DNA from 2 places in the Arthrobacter sp. StoSoilB5 genome. Region 2 is predicted to be linked to the other one. Evidence: riboswitches for the same ligand, from Rfam matches in the RefSeq annotation. Region 2 holds a riboswitch; the other holds the start of a gene.
What was found. Region 2 has a riboswitch for S-adenosylmethionine ahead of LDN75_RS21465 (DUF1737 domain-containing protein). Riboswitches for the same ligand answer to the same signal wherever they lie in the genome.

Region 1 (7,870 bases), 1.1 Mb from region 2:
TCCTGGCGCGTTATCTTCTTCATCAACGTTATTCCGGCCATTGCAATTTGGCCTCTGCTCGCGGGCCTTCGGGCCTCCGACGCGGCCAGGGACAAGAGCAAGGGAATCGACTACCTCGGTGCGGTCCTTGCCATGATCGGTCTGGGTGGTCCTGTCTACGCCTTTATTGAACAGGGCCGGATGGGTTGGTCGAGTGTGCAGGTCTGGATGCCACTCGTGGTCGCTGTCGTGGCCATGGCGTTGTTCGTTGTCCACGAAGCGAGGACCAAGCAACCGATGTTGCCGTTAAGGCTGTTTGCCATTCGCAACTTTGGCTGGGGCAACCTGGCGACGCTCGCGATTTACGGTGGGATATCGCTTGGATTCTTCGTCCTGGGAATCTACCTCCAGCAGGTGGGAGGCATGGGGGCTACCATCGCGGGAATTGCACTGCTTCCAGCGACCGTCATCCTGATGCTGACGGCGTCCTACTTCGGTGGGTTGGCCGGAAAGTATGGTCCGCGATGGTTCATGACTGTGGGGCCGCTGTTGTGCGGTGTTGGTTTTCTCATGTCCCTATCCGTCCAGGAGCCACTGAACTACTGGACCCAGGTGTTGCCGGGCCAGATAGTCTTTGGTGTGGGACTCACCACCCTCGTCGCGCCACTCACTGCTGCGATTCTGGGCGCGGTACCGCAGGAAGAGGCCGGAATCGGTTCGGCCGTCAATAACGCTGTGGCCCGTATCGCCGGCCTCATCTGTATTGCTTTTGCCGGCCTGATCGTCGGTCCGGTGTTCTCACGGCAAGGTTTGTACAACGCCTTGATAGTCACGGCGGTACTGTTCGTTGTCGGGGCGGTGGCGTCCGCCGTCGGGATCCGTAACCCCGCTCCGGAAGCCGCAGTTGCCGCTGGGAGCGAACCGGATGCAGCGTCCGACGACGGCGGGTCGGCCAGCCAGCGTACGTAGCCTGGGCAGCGCATCGGGTCATCGTGCGGGAAGTACGCAACCTTCGTGGACTTCGGCGCTCTGGACCCAAAGTGCCGAGGTAACTTCGTCGGCAAGATCAAACTCGCGGCGCTGTGGACCGCTGCCAATCCGAACAACGAGGGCTCCGCCGAAAGGTTTGCGGCCCACAACTTCCACCGGAGCGTCCAAGGTGATCTCTTCCGACGCGAGGTAGCGGAGGAGATCGGGGTTTTCATCGCTGATCCGGGTGATGCGGCCTGAGTGGCCCTCGTCCAACTCGATCATGCGGTAGGCGTGCGGCAACTCCACCGATCCGTCTGCCGAGGGAATGGGGTCGCCATGGGGATCCCGGAGGGGATGGCCAAGCTTGGCGGCCATGCGCTCGATGAAGGTATCGGACACAGCGTGTTCCAACATCTCAGCTTCGTCGTGGACTTCATCCCAGCTGTAACCGAGTTCGTCCACGAGGTAAGTCTCAATGAGGCGGTGGCGCCGGACCATGGACAGTGCCAGGCGCATGCCCTCCGGAGTCAGCCTGATAGCACTGTAAGGCTGGTGATCCACCAAGCCCTGGTCCTTGAGTTTGCGGACCATTTCAGACACCGAGGAATTGGCAACGCCAAGCCGCTGGGCAAGCTGGGAGGACGTAATTGGTTTGTCCTGCCACTCCGTGTAGGAGTAGATGACCTTGACGTAGTCCTCGATCGAGGAGGAGGGCGTACTGGTCTTCACACACCAAGCCTACCGTGGCAGGGCGCCCTGGATCTTGCGGGCCCGCCAAGTCTGCGTCACGTACGGCAGTTCCAGGAGCTGGCCGGGGGCGTGGCCCAGATGATCGTAGAGGTACCATTCCAGGTTGCCCATGACCTTCGCCCGGGTGGCCTCGTTGGCGCGGAGGTAGTAGCTGCGCGATTTGGTGAGCTCCATGATGTCCTCCGGCGACACAGCGTCCAGCCAACTGGTGAGATGGCTCTCCACATCCGTGAATTCCGGTCCGATAACTGGCCGGAAGCCGGGCTTGTGCACATCTCCGGCGTGCATGATGCGCGATAGCCGGTGGACCCAGGGCACAGAAGTGTCCAGTTGGTTCCATACGAGGCCAAGAACTCCGTGGGGGCGAAGGATTCGGGCGATTTCCGTGCTGGCCTTGAGCGGGTCACACCAGTGCCAGGCCTGGGCAACGCTGACGACGTCGAATGCTGAGTCCGTCAGCCCTGTTGCCTCGGCCGTTCCCTCCAACGCCTTGACGTCAGGATAGGACTTTTGCAGTTGCTCCAGCATGTCCAAGGAAGGATCGACGGCGGCCACCTCAAGTCCGCGTTCCACCAAGAGGGCAGTGAATTTTCCCGTTCCCGCTCCGAGATCCGCGGCGGACTTCGCTCCCAGAGGAAGAAGCCAGTCCACTGAATCTGCGGGATAGCCGGGCCGAACGCGATCGTAGTGTTCCCCGCCGTCCTGAAAGCTCAGGCCCAGCTCGCGGCGGCGGGTGGCATGCAGCTTGGGTCCACCGGGGCTACCCGTGCCTCCGGAAAGACCTCGGGAATGCATGGCCACGCAACAACTCCTTTACCGCAAACGCCTGGGATACCCTACGAATTTACCGTAAGGACCATGCTGACGATCCGGCTCAGGCCGCTTAGTCAATAGTGCAGGGCGCGGCACCTGCGGTGCCGGGCGTATTCGGTGCCCATTCCGGGTAGCTGCGGTGGTCATTGGCCGGTACCCAGCGGCCCTCGTCCACCACGTAGTCCCAGCCGAGCCCGGTGCGCTTGAGTTCCTCGATACCCGCCAGCAGCCGTGTGGCATCCTCCAAGCGGGAGCCCACGCCGAAGCTGGCCCGCAGCGAGCCCGAAGGGAGTCCGAGCCGCTTGAGCAGGGGGTGCGCGCAGAAGCGGCCGTCACGAAGCCCTACACCGTGTTCTGCGGCGAGGTAAGCCGCGACCAATCCGGCGTCGAATCCTTCCACCGAGAAGTTGACCACGCCGATGGTGTCCTCGGAGTCGCTGAAGATCCGGTGGACGGTAACGCCGTCGATTGCCTCAAGTCCCTGTACCAGGTACGAGCGGATGGCCGCTTCATGAGCATGCCAGGCCTCTTGGTCCAGCCCGGCGAGCACCTGCGTAGCGCGCGCCAATGTTGCCGCGCCCAGGACGTTGGGGGAGCCGCCCTCGTGACGTGCGGGACCGGAAGCCCAACTGACCGAGTCGAGGCGGGCTTCACGAACAGCGCCGCCGCCGGCAAGGTGGGGAGTGCCGGCGTCAAGCCAGTCAGGGCGCCCTACAACAACGCCGGCGCCGAACGGAGCGTAGAGCTTATGCCCGGAGAATACGATGTAGTCGACGTCTGATTCGGTGATGTTGATGCGGCGGTGAGGGGCAAGCTGGGCTGCGTCCACCACAATCCGTGCACCGTATTCGTGCGCCAGGGCGGCTAGTTCGGCGATCGGCAGGATTTCGCCCGTCACGTTCGAAGCCCCGGTAACTGCCAGCAAGGACACGCCGCCTTGACTGAGTTCCTCGCGGAGCTTTGCCACGGTAGCGGTCAGTGTAGAAGCAGCTACGACGCTGCGGTGCGGAACGCCCTGCCAAGGCAGGAGGTTGGCATGGTGCTCGATGTCCAGGTAGAGGACCTCGCCGGTCGGCTTTCCGTCGAGTTGCGGAAGGCAGCCTGCCAACAGGTTGAGTGAATCCGTGGTGTTCCGGGTGAAGATGACGGAATCGTCGGGGCGGCCGCCAATGAACTCACGCACGATGTCGCGGGAGTTCTCGTAGACGGACGTGCTGATCTGGGAAGCGTAGCCCGCACCGCGGTGGACACTCGCGTAGTAGGGGAGGATCTCATTGAGATACGCAGAAACGATGGTCAGGGCCGGAGCCGACGCTCCGTAATCGAGGTTGGCGTAGCGGACGTGGCCACCCTGGATCAGGGGAGCTTGCAGCTCCGCGCCCGTGACAGCGGCCAGGGGCCTGCCTGCAGCGGCTTCCTGCGCTGCTCCGACCGCAAAGGACGGCAGGACGGTGGAGTTGAACGTAGCAGTGCTCATGGGACCTCACTCAAGAAGGACCCCCACAGGGGATCCGCGCTTGCCGTATCCCTTCCGGACCGGCCAGGTCGTCACCCGGGGCACCCCACCGCGAATGGAGGGTTGCCGGCCAGCAAACCGGGGTTTAGCGCTGGCACTCGTGACCTGTAAAGAGGTTAGGGCAAGCCTCCGGCCTGTTCCAAAGTCGCTTCGCTTTGTTAAGCGGATTGTTACGAAGCGTGCCGAAACAGCCCTTTGGGCGAAGAAAAAACGGCGGATGCCCCGTAAAGGAGGCATCCGCCGTCGAAAATTCTATCCACAGCCAGATGTCTTGCTCGTATCGCTGGATCAGAGGAGGTCATCCAAGGCGGGGTTTAGCCGTTTGAGGACCTCTGAATGCAGGATGGAGTTGGTGGCCAAGGCGTTGCCCCCGAAGGGGCCATCCTCGCCTTCCAACGAGGTGAAACGGCCGCCGGCTTCCGTGACGATGGGTACAAGCGCGGCCATGTCGTAAAGGTTCAATTCCGGCTCGCAGGCGATATCCACGGCCCCCTCGGCCACCAAGCAATAGGACCAGAAGTCGCCGTAGGCACGCGTGCGCCAGATGTCTTCCGTCAGACCTAGGAATTCGTCGAGATTGCCGCGTTCCTTCCAACCGGAAAGGCTGGAATATGACATCGAAGCATCGGCCAGGCGCGAAACGTTGGACACCTTGAGCCGGGTGGCCGAGGCCAGGGAGCGCCCCATATAGGCGCCCATGTCCTTTGCCGCCCACCAACGTTTGCCGAGTGCGGGAGCACTGACAACTCCAACCACCGGCTCGCCTTCGTCCACGAGTGCGATCAGGGTGGCCCACACTGGAACGCCACGCACGAAGTTCTTGGTGCCGTCGATGGGGTCGATGATCCAGCGCCGGGAGCCGTGGCCGCTGCTGCCGAACTCCTCGCCGAGGACAGCGTCCCGGGGGCGCGAGCGCGACAGCTGGCCCCGGATTGCTTCTTCCGCAGCCTTGTCGGCATCAGTAACGGGAGTGAGGTCAGGCTTGGTCTCGACCCGCAGATCCAGTGCCTTGAAGCGGTCCATGGTTTGGGCGTCCACGGAATCCGCCAGCACGTGGGCCAGTCGCAGATCATCGTTGTAGCTGGATACGGGTTGGGTCATGCCACCAAACTATCGTGAAACTTTCCCTGCAGTTGGATCCGTGTTCCACCAATGTTTAGTTGACGGTACCCAGTTCCTTGGTTTCCTTCGCTTCCAAACGCGGGTCTGCGCCCAGCAGCCGCCGGAGCGAAGACAACCGTGCCACTCCGGAAGGACCGGCGTTTCCCTCGTTCACCCACGCGTCAAGTCCACAATTGATGGCACTGGCATCGTGTTTGCAGCCGCGGTCGCAAGCTTCGGTGCCCGGTTCCAAATCGGGGAAGGAATGCAGGATGCGATCGGGGTCCACGTGCGCGAGTCCGAAGGAACGAATACCGGGGGTATCGATGATCCAGCTACCGGACGGCGCGTCCGCCAGCTTCAAGGCCAACGCCGACGACGACGTATGCCGGCCCCTTCCGGTGACAGCATTAACGCCACCCGTAGCGCGCTCAGCGCCGGTCAGGGCGTTGACCATGGTGGACTTGCCGACTCCCGAATGGCCAAGCATGACTGTCACTTTGCCATCAAGGTGGGCCCGCAATTGGGCAACGGCGCTGCTGTCCAGACGCGCGGACAGTCCGTCGTCCGATCGGGCGTCAATACCGGAAGCTTCGGCGTCGGCCGTACGGCTGATGATGACAGGGAAGTCCAGGCTGAGATAGTTGGACAACAGCTCGGCAGGATCCTTGACGTCAGCCTTGGTGACGAGCAGCAGTGGCTCGATCCCGGCGTCGTAGGCTGCAACCAAGGCGCGGTCGATAAAGCCAGTGCGCGGTTCCGGGTTGGCCGCGGCGACCACCACCACAAGTTGGTCCGCGTTGGCCACCACCACTCTTTCGATGGGGTCGGTATCATCGGCGCTGCGGCGAAGGACCGTCTTGCGTTCTTCGACACGCACCAGCCTTGCCAGGGTGTCCGGCGCCCCCGATACGTCGCCCACCAGCGCGACGAAATCGCCGGGGACCACGGGATTTCGCCGTAGTTCACGCGCGCGTGCGGCGATGATAATACGCTCGTCCGCGGAGTCTTCCCCAACGATGGCCGTGTAGCGCCCGCGGTCTACCGTGATGATCCGGCCGATGACTGCGTCATCATGGCTGGGGCGGTCCTTGGTCCGGGGCCTTGATCCTTTTTTGTTCGGACGGATCCGGACGTCCGATTCGTCCCAGGAGCGTGCGTCGCGGCCCATGGTCAGTTGCTGGCCTCACTGGTGACGGTCTCATCGTCGCCTGTGCGCTGCTGCAGCATGGCCTCCCACATCTGTGGAAATTCGGGCATCGTCTTGGACGTCGTGGCGATATCTTCCACCTGCACACCTTCAACGGCGAGCCCCAGAATGGCGCCCGCCGTAGCCATGCGGTGGTCGGCATAGCTGTGGACGACGCCTGCGTGCAAAGCAGCCGGGCGGATGATAAGGCCGTCGGCTGTTTCCTCTGCGTCGCCGCCCAGCCGGTTGATTTCAGCGGCCAACGCGGCGAGCCGATCGGTTTCATGGCCACGAAGGTGGGCGATACCGGTCAGCCTTGACGGGCCCGTAGCCAGGGCGCACAGCGCTGCGACCGTGGGCGCAAGTTCGCTGGTTTCGTCGAAGTCCGCGCCCTTGATTTCCGGACCGCCCTTCACGGTGAGGGTACCGTTCTCGAGGGTTACGGTGGCCCCCATGGCAGTGAGTATGCTGCGCCAGAGGTCGCCAACCTGGGTGGTTTGCATGGGCCAATTGGGGATCCGGACGGTTCCGCGGGTTGCCAGTGCAGCAGCGAGGAACGGGCCGGCGTTGGAAAGGTCCTGTTCGATCCGCTGGTCGAATGCCTGGATGGCTCCGGGGGAGACCCGCCAGTGGTTGGGCACCGAGTCATCGACCTTGACGCCGACGCTGCGCAGGACGGCCACGGTCATGTTGATGTGGTCAAGGCTGGGCACTGGCTTGCCGACGTGCTCCAGGTGCAGGCCCTCAGTGAACCGCGCCCCGACGAGCAGCAAAGCCGAGACGAATTGGGACGATGCGCTTGCGTCGATCACCAGGTGGCCACCCCGGACCTCGCCCGTGCCGTCCACCGAGAAGGGAAGGGCCGACGGCGTCCTGCCGCCTTCGGTGGCGACGGGAACTCCGAGAGCGAGCAGTGCTTCGATGATGGTCCCCATGGGCCGCTTGCGGGCGTGGGGATCGCCGTCGAACATGGTCGAACCATTGCGCAGCGCAGCCAAAGGTGGAACGAACCGCATGACTGTCCCGGCAAGGCCGCAATCGATGGCAGTGTCCGCACCCGCAGCTGAAGGATCCATGGGGGTGATCTCAAGGTCCGGTCCGTAACCACCGTCGCCGGGTACCTCGGTGACGGTGGCGCCCAGTTGCCTCAGCGCCTGGATCATCAGGACGGAGTCACGGGAATGAAGGGGGGCCCGGAGCCGGGAAGGTCCGTCGGCCAACGCTGCAAGGACCAGGAACCGGTTGGTGAGCGATTTTGAGCCCGGCACCGTCACTGTGGCATCCACTGGCCTTGTGGCATAGGGAGCCGCCCACAGAGGCAGGGTATGGATGGAGTTCGTTGAGCCCGTGTTTGCTGCGGTGGTACCTGTCATGCTTCCTTATGCTCCAACTGCGTTGTCTACGGCCTTGCGTACTGCTTTGTCTGCCCTCTTGAACTGCTTTCCGGTGACCTTCCTGGCGTCGGCCGCCAGGTGTTCGGCCCGCCATGCCAGGCTCGGGCGGCCTTCTGTGTCGACAGACGCCAGCAAAACGCCGCCGGTAAGGGAAAT
Region 2 (7,870 bases):
CCCCACATGCAGGCGTTGCGCCAGTTCGGGCTCACGGTTGGGGCAAAGTCGGGCTTCTACTCCGTGGTGGCGCCCCCCGCCGATGGGCTCGACCGTTCCTTCGTCCTGTCCGAACGCGGCGACACCGTCACCGAGAACGCGATCATGGCCGCCGCGCACCGCGAGGGCAGCACTGTGATCCGCAACGCGAGCCCCAACTACATGGTCCAGGATCTCTGCTTCTACTTGCAGGGTTTGGGTGTCACCATCGAGGGCGTCGGGACTACCACATTGAAGATCACCGGCCGGTCAGCCATAGACGTTGACATTGAGTACTTCCCATCCGAGGATCCCATAGAGGCCATGAGCCTGATCACCGCGGGCATCGTGACGAACTCCGAGGTCACCATCCGCAGGGTTCCCATCGAGTTCATGGAAATTGAACTCGCCACCCTGGAACAGATGGGCCAAAAGCTCGAAATCTCAGGTGAATACATGGCGCGCAACGGTCGGACGCGTTTGGTGGACGTCACCACCAAGCCCTCCGAGCTCCACGCACCGCAGGACAAGATCCACCCCATGCCGTTCCCGGGGCTCAATATCGACAACCTGCCCTTCTTCGCCGTGATCGCCGGCAACGCCGAGGGCCAGACCATGATCCACGACTGGGTCTACGAGAACCGTGCCATTTACCTGACGGAGCTCAACAAGCTGGGCGCCCAAGTGCAACTCCTGGACCCGCACCGGATCTACGTCAACGGACCCACCAAATGGCGCGCCGCGGAGATTGGCTGCCCGCCGGCCCTGCGTCCGGCAGCGTGCCTGCTCCTGGCTATGTTGGCGGCCCGTGGAACATCGGAGCTTCGGAATATCTACGTGATTGAACGTGGCTATGAGGATCTAGCTGAGCGCTTGAACACCATCGGCGCCAAGGTGGAGTACTTCCAGGACTAAGCATGCGGTTTCTCCGGCCGAATGAAGCAGAATGGTCCCATGCGGACTTTCGGGGTTGAGGAAGAGCTACTCATCGTCGATCCTGTGACGGGCGAGCCCCTGGCCCTCGCGGATGCGCTGCTGGCTGGCACGGAATCACCCCCTGAAACCGGGACGGGCCTGAGCCAGGAACTGAAGCTGGAACAGATCGAAACCCAGACCCGTCCTTGCCATAGCTACAGCGAGCTCCTGCAGCAGATCCGGCGTGGACGTGCGATGGCCAATGACGCTGCCAGGAAGCACGACGCCCGGGTGGCCGCGATTGCCACCTCGCCCCTGGCTAAGAACACCCATACGACTCCTGATCCCCGCTTCGCCGTGATGCTTGAACGCTTCGGTTTGACGGCCCACGAGCAACTGACCTGCGGCTTCCATGTGCACACCGCCGTGGAGTCGCCTGAAGAGGGCGTGGTCGTCCTGGATCATATCCGCGACAAACTCGCTGTGTTGACGGCCATCAGCGCCAATTCACCGTACTGGCGCGGGGTGCCCACGGGTTTCGAGAGCTACAGGATCCAGGCGTGGAACCGTTGGCCAACATCCGGCCCTTCCGCTGTGTTTGGCTCGTTGACTGCCTACCGGCGGATGGTCCAGCGCCTCCTGGAGACCGGGGTGCTCCTTGACGAGGGCATGATTTACTTTGACGCCCGCATCTCCCGCAACCATCCCACCGTGGAAGTCAGGGTGGCTGATGTGTGCCTCCGTTCGGAGGACGCAGCCCTGGTTGCGGTGTTGGTGAGGGCTTTAGTGGAGACCGCTTCCCTGGAAATGCTCGACGGCGTTGAGCCCGCCTCGGTGCCGACAGCCCTGCTCCGGATGGCGAGTTGGCAAGCGAGCAACTCTGGATTGCGCGGAGACCTCCTGGACTTTGGCGACTTCCGTCCCCAACCGGCAGCTGATGTGGTTTGGGCCTTGGTGGATTATCTGAGCCCTGTCCTGGACGACCAAGGTGAACTGGAGCTCGTGAAGGCCGGAGTCTCGGACATCCTCGAACGCGGGAACGGAGCCCAGGAGCAACGCGAAGCCGCAGAGCGTTTCAACAACAGGCAACGTGATTCACAAAATTTGCCGGGAAGTCCGCCCAGTGATGAGGCCTTGGGAGCGGTGGTGGGACATGCGGTGAAAGTGACGGTCCGTGGTGCTGCAGCAGATGCACGTAAGGACCCTGCCCTCAACCGAACCGCGCCCATCCTGACAAGGGTCCGCAGGCTCTAGGTTTCCGCTGGGTCAGTCCCATCCCACGTCATCAGGTACGCCCCCGCCAAGCCCTCGACGAGGTAGAACACGAACGGCGGGATGTCCTTCTTTGCCACAAGGATGGCGCCGTAGATGGGCGCGCTGGCTGCGGCCGTGACTCCGATCCACCGTTTGGTGGGCAACGAAAGAAGGCTTCCGCCGAGAGCAGCCAAAGCAAGAACGTGGAGCCCGGAATAGGCAAGGAACGGCGCATTCGATCCACGGCCATAGGCAAAGCGTTCCAGGTCCGAGGCGCGGCGGGACAAACTGGAGACAAAGAGCGGAGCACCTGCGAGTAAAGCGGCCGCGGCTGCAACAGCCCACCGCTTGGCCCGTCGGCCCGGAACACCACGGGCAAATGCTGCGAATCCAACGGGTACAGCGGCAGTTCCGGCCGCGGCGAGGTGCTGCCCGACCACCCAGCCACGCTGGCCGGCCTTGAGCATGCGAAGACGTTCGGCGGCGTCAGGGGTGACGTAAACACGCGATACCGGCGAGATACCCACAAACCACACCACCGTGCCGGCAACGATGACCGCTCCGGCACGGCGATAGGGGTGATTGCCGCTCATGGCAGCAAGGTTAGACCTGTTTGAGGGCCTTCTCCAGATCCAGGATGAGATCGTCTACATCTTCCAAGCCAACGGACAAACGGACCACGCCGTCACTCAGTCCAATGGCCGCACGACCTTCCGGCCCCATTGCCCGGTGGGTGGTGGTGGCCGGGTGCGTGATGAGGGACTTGGAGTCGCCGAGGTTGTTCGAGATGTCGATGACGCGCAGGCCGTCCAGCAATGCGAAGGCGGCGTCCTTGGCGGAACGCCCGGAAGAGGGCAGCAGCTCGAAGGTCAGTACGGTACCGCCGGCCTTCATCTGCTTGGCTGCAAGCTCGTACTGGGGGTGCGATTTCAGCAAGGGGTACTTGACCCAGCTGATGGCAGGTTGCTGCTCAAGCCATTCCGCGATTTTCAAAGCGGAGGCCGAGCTGTGGTTCACGCGCAAGCCGATGGTCTCCAGGCCCTTGGTCAACACCCAGGCGTTGAACGCGGAGAGTGAAGGTCCGGTGTGCCGCATCAACTGCTTGACCGGGCCATCGATGAATTCCTTGGTGCCCATGATTGCGCCGCCGAGGACACGTCCCTGGCCATCGATGTGCTTGGTGCCGGAATACACGATGACGTCTGCGCCCAAGTCACCGCAGCGCTGCAGCAGGGGAGTGGCAAAGACATTGTCGACGACGACAGTCGCCCCTGCGGCATGCGCCAGCTCGCTGACGGCGGCAATGTCCACGATTTCCTGCATGGGGTTCGAGGGCGATTCGAAGAAGACGGCGGTGGTCGGCTCGGAGAGGGCGGCACGCCACTGCTCGAGGTCCGGACCGTCGACGAACACTGTTTCAACGCCCCAGCGCGGCAGGATCTCGTTGAGGATGACGAAGCACGAGCCGAACAGGGAACGGGCGGCAACCACGCGGTCACCGGCAGCCAACAGGGCACCCAAAGCGGTGAAGACCGCGGACATGCCGGACGCGGTCGCAAAGCATGCCTCGGTGCCTTCGAGCAGGCGCAGCCGCTCCTGGAAGGTGGCCACGGACGGGTTGCCGTAGCGCGAGTAGACGAAGCGTTCGTCCTCGCCGGTGAAGGCGCGTTCGGCGGCGGCAGCGGATTCGTAGACGAAGCCGGAGTTCAGGAAAACGGGTTCGGACGTTTCCTGGAAGTTGGTACGGTCAAGGCCGCCGCGTACTGCCTGTGTGTCAGGGCTCCAACTGGCGGCATCAGGATTGAAAGTCACTTAGTCGGTCCCCAGGTTGGTCGGCAGGCCACGGTTCTTCCAGCCGTTGATGGTGCGTTCCCCGTAGCGGTCCGGGTCGCCTTCGAAGCCTTCGAGCACGTTGTAGGCGGTAAAGCCAGCCTGCGTCGCGGCGATGGCCGCGGAGATGGATCGCTGGCCTGAGCGGCAGATGAAAACGAGTTCCACGCCCTCGCCCTCGGGTGCCTGCTGCTGCAGTTCCTCAAGGAAGCGGGAGTTGGGGATGCCGCCGGCGAGGTTCCACTGGATGAACAGGGGATCGTTCTCCGTGGCCTTGGTGTCCGGGATCCCGATGTGGGCCCACTCGCCCTCGGTGCGGACGTCCACCAGGATGGCGCCTTCTTCCAGCTTTGCCCACGCGTCCTGCGGGGTCAGGTCACCTGCGTAACTCATGCGTGTCCCTCGAATGCTTCGTCGTCTTCGTAGTTCTCCAACTGGTCAACGGCATTCGCAACTGCGGCGTCTGCGCTGGCGATGGCAGTGGGCAGGACGACGGCCTGCGCCACGATGATATCCGTGCCATTGAAGGCGGCGGCCGGGCTGCCGTGGAGCACGTAGCCTTCGGCGAGGGCCGCTGTGATCCGCTCGCAGAATTCACGGGTATCCGGACCTGTGATCAGGCGGTAGGAGAGTTTTTCTTCAGTGGGTTCAGGCATTGGCTGGTGCTCCTCAGTCACGCTTGCAGTTCGAAGTGTCGATACGCCGAGTAGTCACCTGAGGCACCCCGCCGGAGAGAGGGTTGCCGACCAGCAAGTCAGGGCTTGGCGCTGGTGCTCATTACTCAAGAAAAACGTAACATCCCGCGGCTGCGGCCCGCACTTGCAAGCGGTTGCGCAGCCGTCATGTTGCGTAACCGGCTGGTGCTGGGGTAACAGCCCAAATGTGACGTCCCGGGAGCATAATTGACGCAGTACGACCCCCTGTAACTTCGCATGAAATCAGGTCGCGGTGAACGGACAAGACAGTTCTACACTCAAGCCCATGCTGCATTTTGGATGGTTCGTGGGGCACGGTTTCGGCGTCCAGGGCTGGGGCACTCCCGGATATAGCCTGGGCTACGACTGGAAGAAGCCGGCCCTGTATCAAGAGGCCGTCCGGGCCTTCGAACAATCCGGGCTTGACCTGTTCATCATCGAGGATTCCCTCACTGTTCCGGACACCTATGGCGGCACTGCCGAGGTTTCACTGGCGCATGCCTCCTTTGCGCCCAAGCATGATCCCTTGGCGCTGGTCCCGTACCTTCTTTCGGCAACCAAGCACCTGGGGATCGTGCCCACGGTCAGTGCATCGTTCTATCCTCCCTTCACGGCGGCCCGCCTCCTGGCTACGCTCCAGCATTTCTCCGAGGGGCAGCTGGGCTGGAACGTTGTTACCTCCGGCAGCGACCTTGCGGCGCAGAATTATGGGCTGGACCAGCAGATCGAGCACGACCTGCGATATGAGAAGGCGGAGGAATTCGTCGACGTCGTCCGGCGGCTCTGGCGGAGCTGGGAACCTGGCGCTGTGCTTGAGGACGTTGAGGCCGGCGTGTTCGCGGACCACACCAAAGTGCACCCCATCAACCATCAAGGTGACTTCTTCAAGGTCCGGGGCCCGTTGAATACCGCGCCCTTGCCGGAGGAGCCCGTGCTGGTGCAGGCCGGTGCTTCGCCACGCGGCAAAGCCTTCGCGGGTGGGCACGCGGATGTGGCGATCGCCTTGGCGCGGGGCGTTGACGGCATGAAGGCCTACCGGGATTCCATCCGTGCCGAGGCCGCCCAAGCTGGCAGGAACCCCGACGACGTCAAGGTACTCTTCGTGCTGAAGCCCACCATAGTCGGCTCACCAGCCGAGGCCGAGGAGTTGCGGGCGCGGCGCCGGGAGCTCACCCAGCGTGACATCGACAGCCAGCTCAACTCGATCTCCTACCTCTCGGTGATCGATTTCAAGCAATTCGACCTCGATGCGCCGTTGCCTGAACTGAGTACCAACAGCAACCAAGGCACGTTGGAACACTTCGCGAAGGCAGCGCCCCCGGGGTCTACCCTGCGCCAGATCCTGCAAGCACGCAGCGGTGGTGCCGGCGATTCGATCATCGGCACGGTTGGTGAAATCGCGGATTACCTTGAGGAGACCGGCGAGGCCGTGGGTGGCGACGGCTTCCTCTTCTCCGGCTTTGTGGACCCCGTGACCGTCCATGGCGTGTTGGACAAGCTCACTCCCGAACTGCGCCGCCGCGGCCTGTTGAGGAAGAGTTACGGCAACGGCGGCTTCCGCCAAAACCTCCTGGACTTCTGACGATGTCCTCCGAGCCCAGGACCCTGCTGATTGGGACGTCGCCTGTGGACGCCCGCAGCGTTGCCCTGGCCGCGCTGGATCCGGCGTTTCACGTGAAACTCAACCAAGATGCGTTGTCTTTGCTGGGTCGCTCACGGGAAGTGCTGGAGCGGGCTTCGACGTCCGGGGAGAGAATCTACGGCCTCAATACCCTCCTCGGATCCGGACGCGATACAGCTGTGGAGGAGAAGTCGGTCCTGGCGTACCAAATCCAAGTAGTCAGGTATCACAACAGTGGCGTTGGCGCTTACCTGGACCGGCCCTCGTCCCGGGCCGTGATCCTCGCCCGGCTCATCGGCTTCAGCCGCGGCGGATCCGGAGTGCGGCCGGAGACAGCCCAGTTCTATGCGGAACTGCTCAACCGTGGGGTTCTTCCCGCCATTCCGCGCGAAGGCTCAGTCGGCTCGTCGGACCTCACCCAGCTGGCCGCCGTCGCCGCCGTTGCAATAGGTGAGGGTGAAGCGTTCGACGCCGATGGCACTTTGGTGCCTGGGTCAAAAGCGCTCGCCGACGCCGGTCTCCAGCCCCTGCGGCTCGCGCCCGGTGAGGCCCTGGCCCTGGTCAGCGCCAACGCTTACTCGGTAGGCGCCGGGACCCTGGCATTGGTGCGCCTGCAGCACGTGGCGGAATTCGCCGACGTCGCGCTTTCCCTGTCGCTTGAGACCATCGCAAGGTACGACGGCGGGGGGAACCTCAGCCCGTTTTCGCCGGCTATCCAGGCGGCCAAAGCGGTGGACGGGCAGAAGGACTCGGCGGCGGCCGTACGTCACATGTTGCGCGGCGGGTGGTTGGAAGATGTTCGTCCGGAAGTCTCGGTGCAGGATGCCCTGTCATTCCGTGCTGCGCCCCAGATGCATGGAGCTTTTCGTTCCTTGGTTTCCCAGCTCGGCGATGCGTTGAACGTGGAGCTGAACGGGCGCGGCGACAACCCTTTGGTGGATATCGAAAGCGGGCAGATGGTGTCCGGCGGGAACTTTCAACCCATGCAGCTGGCGCTTTCCTTTGAGGGGCTGCGGCTGGCGTTGGCGCACGTTGGGATTTCCAGCGAGCGGCGCATCGCCAAGCTGTATCCGCCGCAACGGGTGATCCGGGCGAGGCACCTGGAGGCTGCGTCCTCTGACGCTGCGCTGTCTGTGTCCGGGCCGGCCGGAGGCCTTGCGCAGGAGGAGTTGCCCGGGCTGCTCTGGTATTCCGCCGCTGGGCTGCTGTCCGAACTGAAGTTCCTGGCAGCGCCGGCGACGCTCGGGGCACCCACCCTCTCGGCCGACGTCGAGGATCACTCCACCTTGGCCCCGTTGGCTTTGCAGCAACTCGAAAGCTCGTTGGAGGCCTTGGAGAAATTGCTTGCTATCGAGGCCTTGACGGGGTCATATCTGCTGCTCGAAGCAGGTGCCGCGCAGCCGCTCGGAAAGGGGACAGGCGCCGTCGTGGGTCGGCTGGCCGACGTGCTGGCGGACCGGCCGTCGGCTCCGGACCTGGTGGAGCGTGCGCGGCGTGAGTTGCGCGACGTGGTGGCGCAGGAATTGCCGGCTACGGG

Region 1: another riboswitch for S-adenosylmethionine. It lies ahead of LDN75_RS16475 (aminotransferase class V-fold PLP-dependent enzyme); the one in region 2 lies ahead of LDN75_RS21465 (DUF1737 domain-containing protein).

What each region holds. Positions count from the first base shown of each region.
Region 1 covers NZ_AP024646.1:3,639,977-3,647,846, reverse strand. Annotated here, with positions in the region: gene LDN75_RS16490 (MFS transporter) at 1-948, shown strand, start outside; gene LDN75_RS16485 (metal-dependent transcriptional regulator) at 967-1,680, opposite strand; gene LDN75_RS16480 (class I SAM-dependent methyltransferase) at 1,690-2,496, opposite strand; gene LDN75_RS16475 (aminotransferase class V-fold PLP-dependent enzyme) at 2,585-3,991, opposite strand; SAM riboswitch class IV at 4,023-4,136, opposite strand; gene hisN (histidinol-phosphatase) at 4,319-5,131, opposite strand; gene LDN75_RS16465 (ribosome small subunit-dependent GTPase A) at 5,187-6,302, opposite strand; gene aroA (3-phosphoshikimate 1-carboxyvinyltransferase) at 6,305-7,693, opposite strand; gene LDN75_RS16455 (DoxX family membrane protein) at 7,700-7,870, opposite strand, start outside.
Region 2 covers NZ_AP024646.1:4,730,880-4,738,749, reverse strand. Annotated here, with positions in the region: gene LDN75_RS21490 (UDP-N-acetylglucosamine 1-carboxyvinyltransferase) at 1-933, shown strand, start outside; gene LDN75_RS21485 (glutamate--cysteine ligase) at 973-2,187, shown strand; gene LDN75_RS21480 (hypothetical protein) at 2,184-2,780, opposite strand; gene LDN75_RS21475 (O-succinylhomoserine sulfhydrylase) at 2,791-3,999, opposite strand; gene LDN75_RS21470 (rhodanese-like domain-containing protein) at 4,000-4,410, opposite strand; gene LDN75_RS21465 (DUF1737 domain-containing protein) at 4,407-4,673, opposite strand; SAM riboswitch class IV at 4,688-4,799, opposite strand; gene LDN75_RS21460 (NtaA/DmoA family FMN-dependent monooxygenase) at 4,966-6,294, shown strand; gene LDN75_RS21455 (aromatic amino acid ammonia-lyase) at 6,297-7,870, shown strand, end outside.